Regions from separate parts of the Acidiphilium sp. 20-67-58 genome, predicted to be linked through region 2. Evidence: riboswitches for the same ligand, from Rfam matches in the RefSeq annotation. Region 2 holds a riboswitch; the other holds the start of a gene.
The links. A riboswitch is a leader RNA that binds a small molecule or an ion and turns the genes downstream of it on or off. The one in region 2 is predicted to bind cobalamin.
Positions count from the first base shown of each region.

Region 1: linked by a shared signal. The riboswitch ahead of metE (5-methyltetrahydropteroyltriglutamate--homocysteine S-methyltransferase) and the one ahead of B7Z76_RS06885 (TonB-dependent siderophore receptor) in region 2 are both predicted to bind cobalamin.

Region 1 is NZ_NCAS01000030.1:20,070-27,260, forward strand. Features, by position in the region: gene B7Z76_RS12255 (xanthine dehydrogenase family protein molybdopterin-binding subunit) at 1-1,345, opposite strand, end outside; gene araD (L-arabinonate dehydratase) at 1,452-3,182, opposite strand; gene metE (5-methyltetrahydropteroyltriglutamate--homocysteine S-methyltransferase) at 3,352-5,661, opposite strand; cobalamin riboswitch at 5,774-6,008, opposite strand; gene B7Z76_RS12270 (OsmC family protein) at 6,120-6,566, shown strand; gene B7Z76_RS12275 (IclR family transcriptional regulator C-terminal domain-containing protein) at 6,783-7,191, shown strand, end outside.
Region 2 is NZ_NCAS01000012.1:53,184-60,374, forward strand. Features, by position in the region: gene B7Z76_RS06880 (haloacid dehalogenase type II) at 1-587, shown strand, start outside; cobalamin riboswitch at 621-830, shown strand; gene B7Z76_RS06885 (TonB-dependent siderophore receptor) at 936-2,933, shown strand; gene B7Z76_RS06890 (branched-chain amino acid ABC transporter substrate-binding protein) at 3,342-4,577, shown strand; gene B7Z76_RS06895 (branched-chain amino acid ABC transporter permease) at 4,588-5,517, shown strand; gene B7Z76_RS06900 (branched-chain amino acid ABC transporter ATP-binding protein/permease) at 5,524-7,191, shown strand, end outside.

The DNA.
Region 1 (7,191 bases), on a different contig from region 2:
CGGCCAGCGCGCGGTCGAGGGTCGCGGGGAAATCGCCGCTGTCATAGGTCAGGCCCGAGGGCGCGCGATGCGGGATCGCCTCCGGGCGGATCAGGTTGCGCCGGCGCAGCGCCAGCGGATCGAGCCCCATCTCGCGCGCGGCGGTCTCGACCAGCCGCTCCATGTAGTAATTGCCCTCCGGCCGCCCCGCGCCGCGATAGGCGCCGACCGGGGTGGTGTTGGTGAAGACGCTGCGGCTGGACACCTCGATCAGGAGTGTGCGGTAGACGCCGACGAAGTTCTTCACCGCGTTCACGGTGGCCGGCAGCAGCACCACGTTGGAGAGATAGGCGCCGAGATTGGCAAACCCGGTCAGCCGGGTCGCGAGGAAATTCCCCTCGGCGTCGAGGGCGAGTTCGGCCAGCATCTCGTGGTCGCGGCCGTGGCTGTCGGAGAGGAAGCTGCCGGAGCGGTCGTCGGTCCATTTCACCGGCCGGCCGAGTTGCTTCGCGGCGAGCAGGGCGCAGACATATTCGGGATAGCACGAGGCCTTCATGCCGAACGAGCCGCCGACATGGAAGGTGAGAACCCGGACCTGCTCCTGCGGCACGCCGAGCACGGTGCAGAGCAGCCCTCGCATGTTGACCGCCCCCTGGCAGCCGAGACGCAGCGCGTAGCCCTCCGCCGGATCGAATTCGGCGATCGCGGCGCGCGGCTCCATCGGGCTGACGATCACGCGGCTGCTGCGCAGGCTCAGACGGGTGACATGCGCGGCCCGGGCGAAGGCGGCGGCGACGGCCTCGGCATCGCCGAAATGATAGTCGAGCACGAGATTGCCCGGCGCCTCGTCGTGCAGTTGCGGCGCGCCGGGGGCGGCGGCGTCGCGCGCGTCGGTCACCGCCGGCAGCGTGTCGATCTCCGCCAGCACCGCCTCGGCGGCGTCGCGCGCCTGCTGGAGCGTTTCGGCGACGACGAAGGCGATCGGGTCGCCGACATACCTCACCCGGTCGGTCGCCAGTGCGAACTGACGCGGGCGGGGCGTGTCCGATCCGTCGCGGTTGCGGCTCGTGGCCGCCGGCATCGGGCCGAAGCCGGCGGCCACGATGTCGGCGCCGGTGATGATGGCGGCAACCCCCGGCATCGCCGCGGCGGCGGCGGTGTCGATCCCGCGCAGGATGCCGTGCGCGACCCCGCTGCGCACGGCAACACCGTAGAGCTGGCCCTGGCGGTCGAGATCGTCGGTATAGCGTCCCTCGCCGCGCAGCAGCACCGGGTCTTCGCTGCGCGACACCGGCTGGCCGATCGCGAAGCGCCCGGTGGCCGGCGCGCGGTCCAGCCCTTCCGGCTGGCGGAGGATGCGGGTCATGCGGAATTCCCTTCGAAGAACGTCAACGATGTTGCCCCGTATGTTCGCCCAGGGCGGCGCCGGCGCAAGGGGCGGTTCGGTGAAACCAGCCGTGCCCGACCAATCGTCAGTGGATCTCCGGCTCGGCGATCGTCCCCGGCCGGGCCAGCACGTCGAAATCGCAGCCGGTATCGGCCTGGCCGATATGGGCGGCGAAGATCGCGCCATAGCCGCGCGGAAAGCGGGGCGGCGGCGGCGTCCATGCCGCGCGGCGCCGGGCGAGTTCGTCATCGGAGAGCCTGACATCGATCCGTCGGGCGGCGACGTCGATGGCGATGACATCGCCGGTGCGGATCAGCGCGAGCGGCCCGCCGATGAAGGATTCCGGGGCGACGTGCAGCACGCAGGCGCCGTAGCTGGTGCCGCTCATCCGTGCGTCGGAAATCCGCAGCATGTCGCGCACGCCCTGGCGGAGCAGCTTCACCGGGATCGGCAGCATCCCCCATTCCGGCATGCCCGGCCCGCCCTGCGGCCCGGCATTGCGCAGCACCAGGACATGATCGGCGGTGACGTCGAGATCGGGATCGGCGACGGCTTTCGCCATCGCGTCGTAATCGTCGAACACCAGCGCCGGGCCTTCATGCTTCAGCAGGTGGGGCTCGGCGGCGGAGGGTTTCATCACGCAGCCGCCGGGGGCGAGATTGCCGCGCAGCACCGCGAGCCCCTCGGCGCGGGAGACCGGATTGTCCAGCGGACGGATCACGTCGTCGTTCCACACGGTCGCTCCGGCGATGTTGTCGCCGAGTGTCGCACCGCTCACCGTGCGGGTTGCGAGGTCGAGCCGGTCGGCGATGCGGGTGAGGAAGGCCGGCAGGCCGCCGGCATAATAGAAATCCTCCATCAGGTATTGGCCGGAGGGGCGGATATTGGCGAGCACCGGCACGCTGTCGGAGAGCGCGTCGAACCGGTCGAGATCGAGGTCGATCCCGGCGCGGCGGGCCATCGCGATCAGGTGGATGATCGCGTTGGTCGAGCCCGCGAGGGCGGCGCTGGCGACGATCGCGTTCTCGAAACTCGCCTGGCTGAGCAGGTCGGCGGGGGTGATGTCGTCCCACACCATCTCGACGATCCGCCGCCCGGTTGCCGCCGCCATGCGGGCATGGCGCGAATCCGGCGCCGGGATCGAGGTCGCGCCCGGCAGGGTGAGGCCGAGCACCTCGGCGAGCGAGGTCATCGTCATCGCGGTGCCCATCGTCATGCACACGCCATCCGAGCGGGCGATGCCGGATTCCATGTCTTCCCATTGCGCTTCGGAAATGTTGCCGGCGCGCTTCTCGTCCCAGTATTTCCAGACATCCGAGCCCGAGCCGAGGATGCGCCCGCCCCAGTCGCCGCGCAGCATCGGCCCGGCGGGCATGAAGATCGCCGGCAGGCCGGCGCTGATCGCGCCCATGATGGTGGCCGGCGTGGTCTTGTCGCAGCCGCCCATCAGCACGGCGCCGTCCACCGGCAGCGAGCGCAGGCTTTCCTCGACCTCCATCGCGAGCAGGTTGCGATAGAGCATCGTCGTCGGCTTCACGAAATTCTCCGGCAGCGCCATCACCGGAATCTCGACCGGAAAGCCGCCCGCCTGGAGCACGCCGCGGCGGATCGCCTCGACGCGTTCGGGGAAATGCCCGTGGCAATGGGCAAGCCCGCTCCAGGTGTTGACGATGGCGATGACCGGCTTGCCGGCATAATCCTCGGGCGCGTGGCCGAGCTGCTTGATCCGCGAGCGATGGCCGAAGCTGCGCAGGTCGGACGCGCCGAACCAGCGGTGGCTGCGCAGCTCCTCGGGCTTTTTGCGCGTCTTGGTCATCGTCGGTCTCCTCGCCTGCCGGCGCCGCGCGGCGCGGGGCCTTTGCACGGTTCTGGAATCGGGGGGCCCGGGATGCAATCCCGCCTTGGCGAAGATATGTAATCCCGCCTTGGTGGGGATGTGCAAGCCCGCCCTGCCGGCAGGGGCGCGCCGGCAGGGCGGCGGCGGATCAGGCCGCCTTGGTCTCGCGCCGCAGCCGGCGGGCGGCGCCGACCAGGTTTTCCAGCGCCGGCACCACCTCGCGCCAGCTGCGGGTCTTCAGTCCGCAATCCGGGTTCACCCAGAGCTGTTCATCCGCGAGCTTGCCCCGGGCGAGGCGGAGCAGGGCGAGGATCTCCTCCTCGGGCGGAACGCGCGGGCTGTGGATGTCCCACACGCCGGGGCCGATCTCGGCCGGGTAGGCGTGGGCGCCGTCGCGGGCGAAGGCCGTCAGCAGGTCCATCCGGCTGCGCGCCGTCTCGATCGAGATCGCATCCGCGTCCATGGCGGCGATGGCCGGCATGATGTCGTGGAACTCGGCGTAGCACATATGGGTGTGGATCGCCGTGTCGTCGCGCACCGCGGCGGTGGCGAGGCGGAAGCAGGATACCGCCCAGCCCAGATAGGCGCCGCGCTCCGCCTCGCGCAGCGGCAGCCCCTCGCGCAGGGCCGGCTCGTCCACCTGGATGATGGCGAGGCCGGCGGCGTCGAGATCGGCCACCTCGTCACGCAGGGCCAGCGCGATCTGGCGGCAGACCGTCTCGCGCGGCAGGTCGTCGCGGACGAAGGACCATTGCAGCATCGTCACCGGCCCGGTCAGCATTCCCTTCACCGGCCGGGTGGTGAGCGACTGGGCATGGCGCGCCCAGCGCACCGTCATCGGCCGGGGCCGCGCGACATCGCCCCAGATGATCGGCGGTGCGACGCAGCGGCTGCCATAGGATTGCACCCAGCCATGGCGGGTGAAGGCGAAGCCGTCGAGCTGCTCGCCGAAATACTTGACCATGTCGTTGCGCTCGAATTCGCCATGCACCAGCACGTCGAGCCCGATCCGTTCCTGCAGGCGGATCGCATCCTCCGTCCAGGTCGCGATCGCTTCGTCGTATTCGGCGGCGCTGATCTCGCTGCGCGCGAGCGCCGCCCGGGCGCGGCGCACGCCCGAGGTTTGCGGCAGCGAGCCGATCGTGGTGGTGGGGAAGGTGGGCAGGTCGAGGCGCTGGCGCTGCAGGGCCCGCCGTGCGGCGTGGGGCGGTGTGCGGCGTTCCATCGCCGGTGTTGCGGCGAGCAGCCGGACGGCGACGTCCGCCCGGTGGACCCGGGCGCTTTCGGCGCGGCTGCGGCGGGCGGCATCGGCGATCTCCAGCGCCTCGGCGATCGCGTGGTCGCCTTCGTCGAGGCCGCGGGCGATGGTGGCGATCTCGGCGAGTTTCTGGGTGGCGAAGGCAAGCCAGGGCCGGATCGCCGGATCGAGCCGGTCTTCCTGCGCGAGATCGACCGGGACGTGCAGCAGGCTGCAGCTCGGCGCGATCATCAGCCGCTCGGTGCCGCCGAGGGCGCGCGCCGCCTCGCGCGCGGTGGCGAGGGCGGCGCGAAGGTCCGCCCGCCAGACGTTCCGCCCGTCGATCAGGCCGAGCGAGAGATGGCGTGCCGGGCCGGCAGCGGCGAGGGCGGGCGCGAGATCGGCCTGGCCGCGGACGAGATCGAGATGCAGGCCGGCGACCGGCAAGGCGAGGGCGGTGGGCAGGTTGTCGCCCATCGGCGCGAAATAGCTCGCCAGCAGCAGGTGCGGCGTGGCGCCGCGGGCGAGGGTTTCATAGGCGTGGGCGAAGGCGGCGCGGGCGCGGCCCGACAGGTCGAGCGCGAGGACAGGTTCGTCCATCTGCACCCAGGCGCAGCCCTCGGCCGCGAGGTCCGCCAGCACCTGCGCGTAGCAGGGCAGCAGGCGGTCCAGCAGGTCGAGCGGGTCGGACCCGTCATCGGTCTTGGCGAGCAGCAGGAACGAGACCGGGCCGAGCAGCACCGGCCGGGTGCGGCGATGGCAGGCCAGCGCCTCGCGGAACAGTTCGAGCGGGCGGTTGGCGGTGACGGTGAAGTGCTGCCCGGCGGACAGACGGGGCACGAGGTAGTGATAATTCGTGTCGAACCACTTGGTCATTTCGAGCGCCGGCAGGCCGGTGGCGGCATCGTGGCCGCCGGTGCCGCGGGCGAGGGCGAAATAGGTCGCGAGCGACACCTCCCCCCCGCGCCAGCCATAACCCGGCGGGATCGCGCCGAACATGCAGGCGGTATCCAGCACATGGTCGTAGAGCGAGGCGTCGTTGCACGGGATGTGGCCGATGCCGAGCCCCTGTTGCAGCGCTTGCGACCCGGCGCGCAGGGCGCGGGCGGCATCGTGCAGGGCGGTTTCGGTGAGCTCGCCGGCCCAATGGGCCTCGAGTGCGGCCTTCAGCTCGCGCCGGCGGCCGATGCGGGGGAAGCCTAGATTGGTGGCGATGCTCATGCGCGGCCTCCCTGGCGTGCGGGGAGGCGAACGAGGCGCGCGCGGCAGGCGCTGCCGCTGATGCGTGCAGTCATGGGTTGGCTCCGGCTTCCGGTGCACCCCGCCCGGCAGCGTTGGTTGATGCGACACCGGCAGGTCTCCTGGCTCGCGGGTCGACGCTGGTGGCCCTGCCTTCCCGAACCGGTTCCGGTTCAGTGGCTCGCCCTTGCGGGCGGACGGACCACCGGCTCGCCGCTGACAGTTGCGGGGGCAGCCATCGACTTGCTTCCGGGACAATCAGGCCCGGCCGAAGCGCACGATGTTCCCTTTTCACCCGCTCGCGCGGGACCGGTGACCTGTTGCATATGCCGGCTCGGCGGGCGGGCGGCAAGGGTGGGGTGTCGCGGATGGCCGGATGGCGGTCTGGCGGCGGCGGCGCGCCGGGTGCAGACTGCGCGCGGCAGAAGGAGACAGGCAAGATGGCCGACACGCACGAGATCGTCCTGCGGCAGATCGAGAATTACCGGTTCGAGACCGAATTCGGCGGCGGCTTGCCGAAGCTCGTCTCCGACGAGCCGCCGCCGCTCGGCGGCGGGGCGGGGCCGGAGCCGGTGCAGCTGCTGCTCGCGGCGGTGGGCTCGTGCATGTCGTCCAGCTTTCATTTCGCGATGACCAAGTTTCGCGAGGCGCCGGGGGCGATCACCACCACCGCGCGGGCGACCGTGGAGCGCGACGAGAACCGGAGGCTGCGGGTGCAGGCGATCCATGTTGCCATCGGGTTCGCCGCAGAGGCCGGGACGATCGGGCATCTCGACCGGATTCTCGGCCAGTTCGAGCAGTTCTGCACCGTCGGCGCCTCGGTCGCGCGGGGGATCCCGATCGAGGTGAGGGTGACCGACGGCAGCGGCACGCGGGTGAAGGGCTGAAGCAAGACCGTAATGAAATCAGGCTTTTGCGATCCGGGCTTCGCACGAGTTGTCCACAGAAATCTGAATAAGCCTGTGGACAAGCGCGGGGGGAATCCGGAAGCTCGCCCTTGGCGTGGGAAAGGTTAACGATTTTCGCCCCGCCCAGACGCCGGGTGGGGCGCCGGGCGGTCTGCCATCTTGCATCCGCAGGGGAGATGTGCGCAGAACGCACGGATGCCAACTGCGCCAGACGAGACCGGACCATCCAGGCTGCCGCGCCCGAGCCTGACCAACCCGCGCGACCATGTCGAGAGTTTCGCCCGGGGGCTGGCGATATTGTGCGCCTTCGGGCCGGACCGGCCGAAGATGACACTGTCGGACGCCGCCAGGGTGACCGGGTTGCAGCGCTCGGCGGCGCGGCGGTTTCTGCTCACCCTCTGCGACCTCGGCTATGCGGTGCAGACCGACCGGTGGTTCACCCTCACGCCGCGGGTGCTGGAGCTGGGCTATGCCTATCTCGGCAGCCTGCGCTTTCCCGAACTCATCGAACCCTATCTGACCGGGCTGACGCAGCGGCTGGGCGAATCGAGCTCGGCGGCGGTGCTGGACGGGACGGAGATCGTGTATGTCGCGCGGTCGGCCG
Region 2 (7,191 bases):
AAGACCGCCGCGCGGCGCTGGTGACACTCTGGCGGGACAAGCAGCTGCAATACACGTGGCTGCGCAGCCTGCAGAACCTCTATACCGATTTCGAAACCGTCACCGCCGACGCGCTCGATTTCGCGCTGGAGGCGACCAGCCTCGCCGACCCGAAGCGGCGCGAGGCGTTGCTCGCACTCTACCGCATCGTCTCGGCCTATCCCGAGGTGAAGGCAACGCTGGGCGCCCTCAAGGCAAAGGGCATCGCCACCGCAATTCTCTCGAACGGCACCCCTGCGATGCTCGCCGCCGCCATCGCCCATGCCGGGATCGGCGACGTGCTCGACCATGTGCTGTCGGTCGAGGCGGTGGGCGTGTTCAAGACCGATCAGCGTGTCTACCAGATGGTGCCGGCGCGCCTTGGGGTGGAACGCAAGGAGGTCTGCTTCGTCTCCTCCAATGGCTGGGATGCGTATGGCGCCTCGGCCTTCGGCTTCCGCGTCGCCTGGTGCAACCGCGCGAAACAGCCGGCGGAGCGGCTGCCCGGCGCGCCCGATGCCGTTCTCAGCGATCTCTCCGCCCTGCCCGGCCTGCTCGGCCTCGACTGAACCAGCGCTTGCGCCGCCAGCCCCGGTGGCGCTACAGCTTGATCAGGAATCGGTGGCCCGCAAGGGCTGAAACGGGAACGCAGAAGGGTGGTTTGTCGCCCCGTCTGCGGCTGCCCCCGCAACTGTGAGCGGTGAGGCGCGTTCATCCGGGCCATTGCGAGGGGGCACAGACCCGCCCGCGAGAAGGCCGAGCGCGCTGTTGACCCGCGAGCCAGGAGACCGGCCAGTTCCGAGACCATGCGCGCGCGTCCGGGCGGGGTGAACCGGGAGCGAAGGGTGAAGTCCCGTAGCCTTCGGTCGCCCTTATGGCAGCGCCCGCCCCGCCGGGTGCCGGACCGGAGTTTTTCCATGCGCGACTCCGCGCGATATCGTTTTTTCGTTCCCCTCGCCTTGTGCGGGGCTGTTGCCAATGCACACGCCCAAAACGCGCAGCTGCCCGCCGGCACCGTGCCGATCGAGACGGTTACCGCCTCCTATGTGCGGACGCCCATTGCGGATACCCCGGCATCGGTCACGGTCATCACCGCGGCCGCGCTGCGCCAGCGCGGCGTGACCACCCTCGTCCAGGCGCTCGACACGGTTCCCGGCCTGAACGTGGTGCAACTGGGTGGGCCTGGCGCCCAGACCTCGGTCTTCATCGACGGCACCAATTCCGAAGACGTGCTGGTGCTGCGCGACGGCGTGCCGGTGAATGATCCCTCGGTGGCCAACGGCGCGTTCAATTTCGGCAATGCCGGCATCGGCGATATCGCGCGGATCGTGGTGGTCCGCGGCCCGATGTCCAGCCTCTACGGCTCGGGCGCGATCGGCGGCGTCATCAACCTGATCAGCAAGCGTGGCCATGGCGCACCGCATGTCGATTACGACATCGCCGGGGGCTTTCCCGGCCAGGGCGAAGGCAGCGTTACCCTCTCCGGCCAGAGCGGCAAATTCGATTATGCGATCACAGGTTCGCTCATCGAACAGGCCGGGTTCGACGCGACGGCGCGGCGGCTTGCCGTCTATGCCGCGCATCGCGACCCGTTCCGCTACAAGCTCGGCGCCGTCAATCTCGGCTACACACCCATCGCCGGCACGCGGATCTCGCTGATCGTCCGCGCCCGGCAGACCGGCACCCAGTATCCCGATCTCGGATATCCGATCTTCGACGACCCCTATGAAAACAGCTACGATTCGAATGTTTTCGTCCGCTTCGGCGTGAAATCGCACCTGTTCGACAACCGGCTGACCACCGAACTCGACATCGCCCATATCCAGGACGACCGCCGCTACCTCACCCTGCTCGATCCCGCCGACCCCAACCAGTTCGCCGGCGACAGCGGCTATCGCGGCGACCGCACGGTGATCCAGTGGAACAACGTGATCCGCCTGCCGAATTTTGGCCCGATGACAGACCCGACGCTCGTCGCCGGCATCGAGACCACGCATGATACGGCGATCGAGAACTACAATGCGAGCTTTGGCGGCTTTCCCTACCTCTCCAGCCTCGCCGCCTCGCAATCCATCACCGCGGGGCATGTCGGCGCGCAGGCAACCATCGCACGTCGCCTGTCAGTCCAGGGCGCCATCCGAGGTGACTCGGTCAGCGGCTACGGCACCGTGGTGACGGAGCGCGGCGGTCTCGTGCTGGCCCTGCCCGAAATCGATACGCGGCTGAAGGCCTCGGCGGGCAGCGGCTTTCTTGCCCCCTCGCTCTACGACCTGCACGGCATCGACAGCTACGGCTATCACGGCAACCCGAACCTCCACCCCGAACACTCGGTTGGCTATCGGTTCGGCTTCGAAACCGTGCTGCCCGCCTTCGGCATGCCTGACGCAGTGACGCTGCAGATGAGCTATTTCCACCAGGATATCGCTAACCTGTTCCAGTATACTTCCCTGCCTGATGGCACCAGCACGGAGGAGAACGTCGCTCGCGCCCGGATTCACGGCATCGAGGCTGGCATCGGCTTCGCGCCGACCCGCTGGCTCTCCGGCCGGATCGACTATACGCGCACCATCGCCCGCGATGTCGCGACCCGGACGGCCCTTCTGCGCCGGCCGGATAACGCCGGATCGCTTACCCTCTCGATCCACCCGATCCCGGCGCTGTCGATCGAGCCCGCCATCCGCTATGTCGGCCGCTTCTCGGATTACCTCTACGCCAATTCCGGCTATCCGACTGGCACCGGCCTGGCCCGGCCCGGCACGATCGCCAATCTGGCGGTCAACTACCGCGTCAGCCGGGCCCTCACTCTTTTCGCGATCGGCCGCAACCTGACCAACTCCCCCTTCGAGCCGGCAAACGGTGTGCAAATCCCCGGCCAGAATTTCCTGTTCGGCCTGAGAGGCACGATCGGCGGATGATGTGACAGCTCGGTTCAGGCGGCAGCATAAGACATATTCGTGAAAGACATATGTTGCGATGCACAAAAAACTTGAAACGGGCACCGGAACGGACATATAGTGCATCGCAGCAAACAACACGTTGTTTGCTTTCTTGGACGTTTCCTCCCTAAACTTGGCGGCCTTATGGCCGCCATTTTTTTTGGCCGATCTGCCCACACCCATCCAGAACACTTTCCGATCCTTCCGGATCGGATGCATCGCTCTATCATATCGATAAAAAACATCCTTATCCGATCAGATGGCTCCATCTGATCGGATAAGGGCGCTCTGGCGTGATCCCATCCGGAAAAAACCGCTTGCCTTCGCTTTGGAGCCGGTTACTCTGTGCATGGCAGATATATCACAAAAGCAAGAAGGATGGGACAAATGGCACTTTCAAGGCGCAATGCTCTGCGGGGCGCGGCAGGCACGGTTCTCCTCGCCTCGGCAAGTCCCATCGCCCGGGCGGGCGACAAGGTCTATCACATCGGGATCACCCTGCCGCTGACCGGCGCCGACGCCGAGGCCGCGCATCTGATCCTTCACGGCGCGCAACTCGCGATCAAGCTCGCCAACCAGAGCGGTGAACTCGGCGACATCCGGCTCGAACCGATGGTGCTGAACAACGCGACCGCGACCGCCGGCCAATACGACCCCGCGCAGGCCGCCACCAACGCCCGCAAGCTGGCCGGGACGCACACCGTTCTCGCCAATGTCGGGCCCGAGATGAGCGGCTCCGGCAAGGCGATGGCGCCAATCCTCTCGATGGCGAATCTGGCCACCATCACCCCCTCCTCCACCGCCCCCGACATCACCAGCCCGACCTATGCCGGCGAGTTCGATCCGGGCGGCAAGCCGATCTATTTCCGCACCGTGACGACCGATGCCTATCAGGGCCCGAACATGGCGAATTTCTATGCAGAGGTCCTCAAGGCAAAGAGCGTCTACATCCTCGATGACAGCGGCGCCTATGGCGTCGGCCTCGCCAACGCCTTCGAGGCGCAGGCGAAGAAGAAGGGCATCAAGGTCCTCGGCCGCGACAGGCTGGATCCCAAGGCCGCGGACTATTCCGCCGTGCTGACCAAGATCGCCGCGACCAAGACTGCCTCGCTCTATTATGGCGGCACGATGCAGGCGGGTGTGAAGCTGGTGAAGCAGAGCTACCAGATCATTCCGCACGTCATCAAAGGCGGCGGCGACGGCATATTGAGCCCCGAGATGATGACGGCCGCCGGCTTCCCCGCCGCCGAGGGCTGGTATGGCACCAACGCCTCGCCGCATGTGGTGGACGACCCCAAGCTCGCAAACTGGGTCGCGCTCTATACGAAAACCTACGGCGTGGCACCTGATGACTACGCGATCACCGGCTATGACGCAGCCCTCGTCGCCATCGCCGGCATCAAGACGGGGCAGAAGGCCGGCAAGCCGCTCACCGCCGCAAATGTGCGCGACGCGATCGCGACCGTGCATGTCAACGGCTTGCAGGGGCCGATCAGCTTCGACAAGTATGGCGACATGACCAGCCATGTCGTCGCCGTGTTCCAGTTCCACCATGACAAATCCGCCCCGCTCGGGGACCTGAACAAGCAGATGCGATACGTCGGCGTGGCGCCGCAGAACTGACGCGGCGGCCATGACCGGAACGGCGGTTTTTTTCCAGCAGCTCGTGAACGGGCTGAGCCTGGGGGCGATGTATTCGTTGCTCGCCCTCGGGTTCACGCTCGTCTACGGTATCCTGGAGCTGATCAATTTCGCGCATTTCAACGTGTTCATGGTGGGGGCGTTCGTCGGCCTCATCGTGCTGCAATGGTTCGGCCTGCAGGGCCAGTCGGTGGTGCTGCACGGCGCCCCGCTGGTGCTGTCGCTGCTCGCAGCCCTCGCGGTGACAATGGTGGCCTCCGGGGTGCTCGGCGTCGTGATCGAGCGCTACACCCTGCGGCCAATGCGCAACGTGCGCGGGCCGATGGCGATGATCACCACGATCGGCGTCTCCTATATCCTGTTCAACCTCGTGCTGCTGCTCACCAACGCGCAGGCGCTGAACTACCCCGACCCGATGCCGAGCATCGACTATCATCTCGGTGGGGTGACGATCCGCCTCAAGGCGGTGATCATCTGGATCGTCGCGGCGGTGCTGATGTGGGGGCTCAACCTGTTCGTCAGGCGCTCTCGCCTTGGCAAGGCGATGCGCGCCGTCGCCCAGGACGCCGAAGCCGCGCGGATGATGGGCGTCGAGGTCGATCAGGTGGTGATGATCGCCTTCTTCGCCGGCTCCGCCCTGGCCGGCGCCGCCGGGATGATCTTCGGCCTCTACTACAATTTCACCCAGTACAGCATCGGCTACACGGCGGGGCTGCGCGCCTTCACCGCTGCCGTGCTCGGCGGCATCGGCAACGTGCCGGGGGCGATGGTGGGCGGCCTCCTCATCGGCCTGATCGAGACGATCAGCAGCCAGTACATCGCCACGAAATGGGCCGATGTGATCATCTTCTCGATCCTGATCCTCACGCTGGTCTTCCGCCCGGCCGGCCTGCTCGGCGCGCAGTCGCCCAACCGCTCGTAGGCGGCGATGAAGCGCCTCGCCCTGCTTTCGCCCCGCCAGCGCCAGGCGCTGTTCGCAGCCCTGCTGATGGTGCTCCTGCTGCTGCCCTTCCTTGGCATCGGCCAGGCGAATATCGACGTCGCGGCGAATAGCTGCGCCTATGCGGCGCTGGCGCTCGGCCTCAACATCGTGGTCGGCTTCACCGGCCTGCTCGATCTCGGCTATGCCGCCTTCTTCGCCATCGGCGCCTATGCCTATGGCATCCTGAACTCGTTCCAGCTCCACCCGCACTGGAGTGCCGCCTGGGCGCCGCTCGCCGCGATCGGCTTCGTCGCGAAGCTCGGCGCGGGGGCGGCGGCAACGGTGCATTTCACCTTTCCCTTCTGGCTGATGCTGCCGGCCTCTGCCGTCATCGCCGCCTGTTTCGGCATGGCGTTCGGCGCGCCGACGCTGCGGCTGAAGGGCGACTATCTCGCCATCGTCACCCTCGGCTTCGGCGAGATCGTGCCGATCGTGGCGCGCAACTGGTCCTCGCTCACCAACGGCGCCGAAGGGCTGAACGGCGTCGGCCCGCCGGTGCTGCTCGGCTACCGCTTCGGCATCAACGCGACACCTTATTACTATGTCGGCCTCGGCCTCGTGCTGCTGCTGCTGTTCATCTCGCTGCGCCTGAAACCCTCGCGGATCGGCCGAGCCTGGATGGCAGTGCGCGAGGACGAGATCGCCGCCGGCGCGATGGGCGTGCATACCACGCGGCTGAAACTGCTCGCCTTCGCCATGGGCGCCGGGTTCGCCGGCATGACCGGCACGTTCTACATCGCCAAGCTGCAGACCGCGACGCCGGACATGTTCGATCTGCCGGTCTCGATCATGGTGCTGGTGATGATCGTGCTCGGCGGGCTGGCCAGCGTCTGGGGCGCCATTCTCGGCGCGGTGCTGCTCGAATTGCTGCAGGCCTGGTTCCTGCCCGCCCTGTCTGGCTGGGTGCAGGGGCTCGGCAACGCGATCCACTCGCCCTTCCTGCAGAATCTCCAGCTCACCTCGGCCTCGGAACTGATCTTCGGCATCATCCTCGTGACCATGATGCTCTACCGACGGGACGGGCTCGTTCCGGTCGGCCGGAACGAGGTGCGGCTGAGCTACGAGCAGCAGGACGCCGCCGTCTCCCGCGGTGCGGCCCCGGCCGTGGCCAGGCTGCGCGCCGGGCTCGCCGAGGCCGCCACCGACGCGCGGCCCGCCGTGCTCGAAATCCGCGACCTTACAGTGAAATTCGGCGGATTGACCGCGCTGAAATCGATCTCGCTCGATGTCCCGGCGGGCAGCATCGTCGCCGTGATCGGACCGAATGGCTCGGGCAAATCCACCCTGTTCAACAGCATCACCGGCCTCGTGAAACCCTCCGCCGGCGTGGTGCGATTCGCCGGACGCGATCTGCTGGGCCTGCGGCCGGACCAGGTGCTGCGCGCCGGCGTCGCCCGCACGTTCCAGAACATCCGCCTGTTCCCCAACCTCACGGTGATGGAAAATGTGCTGATCGGCCAGCACAGCCATCTCTCCGCCGGCGCCGCCGGGGCTGTCCTCGGCCTGCCCCGTGTGCGCGCCGAAGAGCGTGAGGCGCGGCAATTCGTGCTCGAATTGCTGGCGATGTTCGGCAACCGCCTGGTGCCGCGGATCGACCAGGGCGTGGCGCAGCTC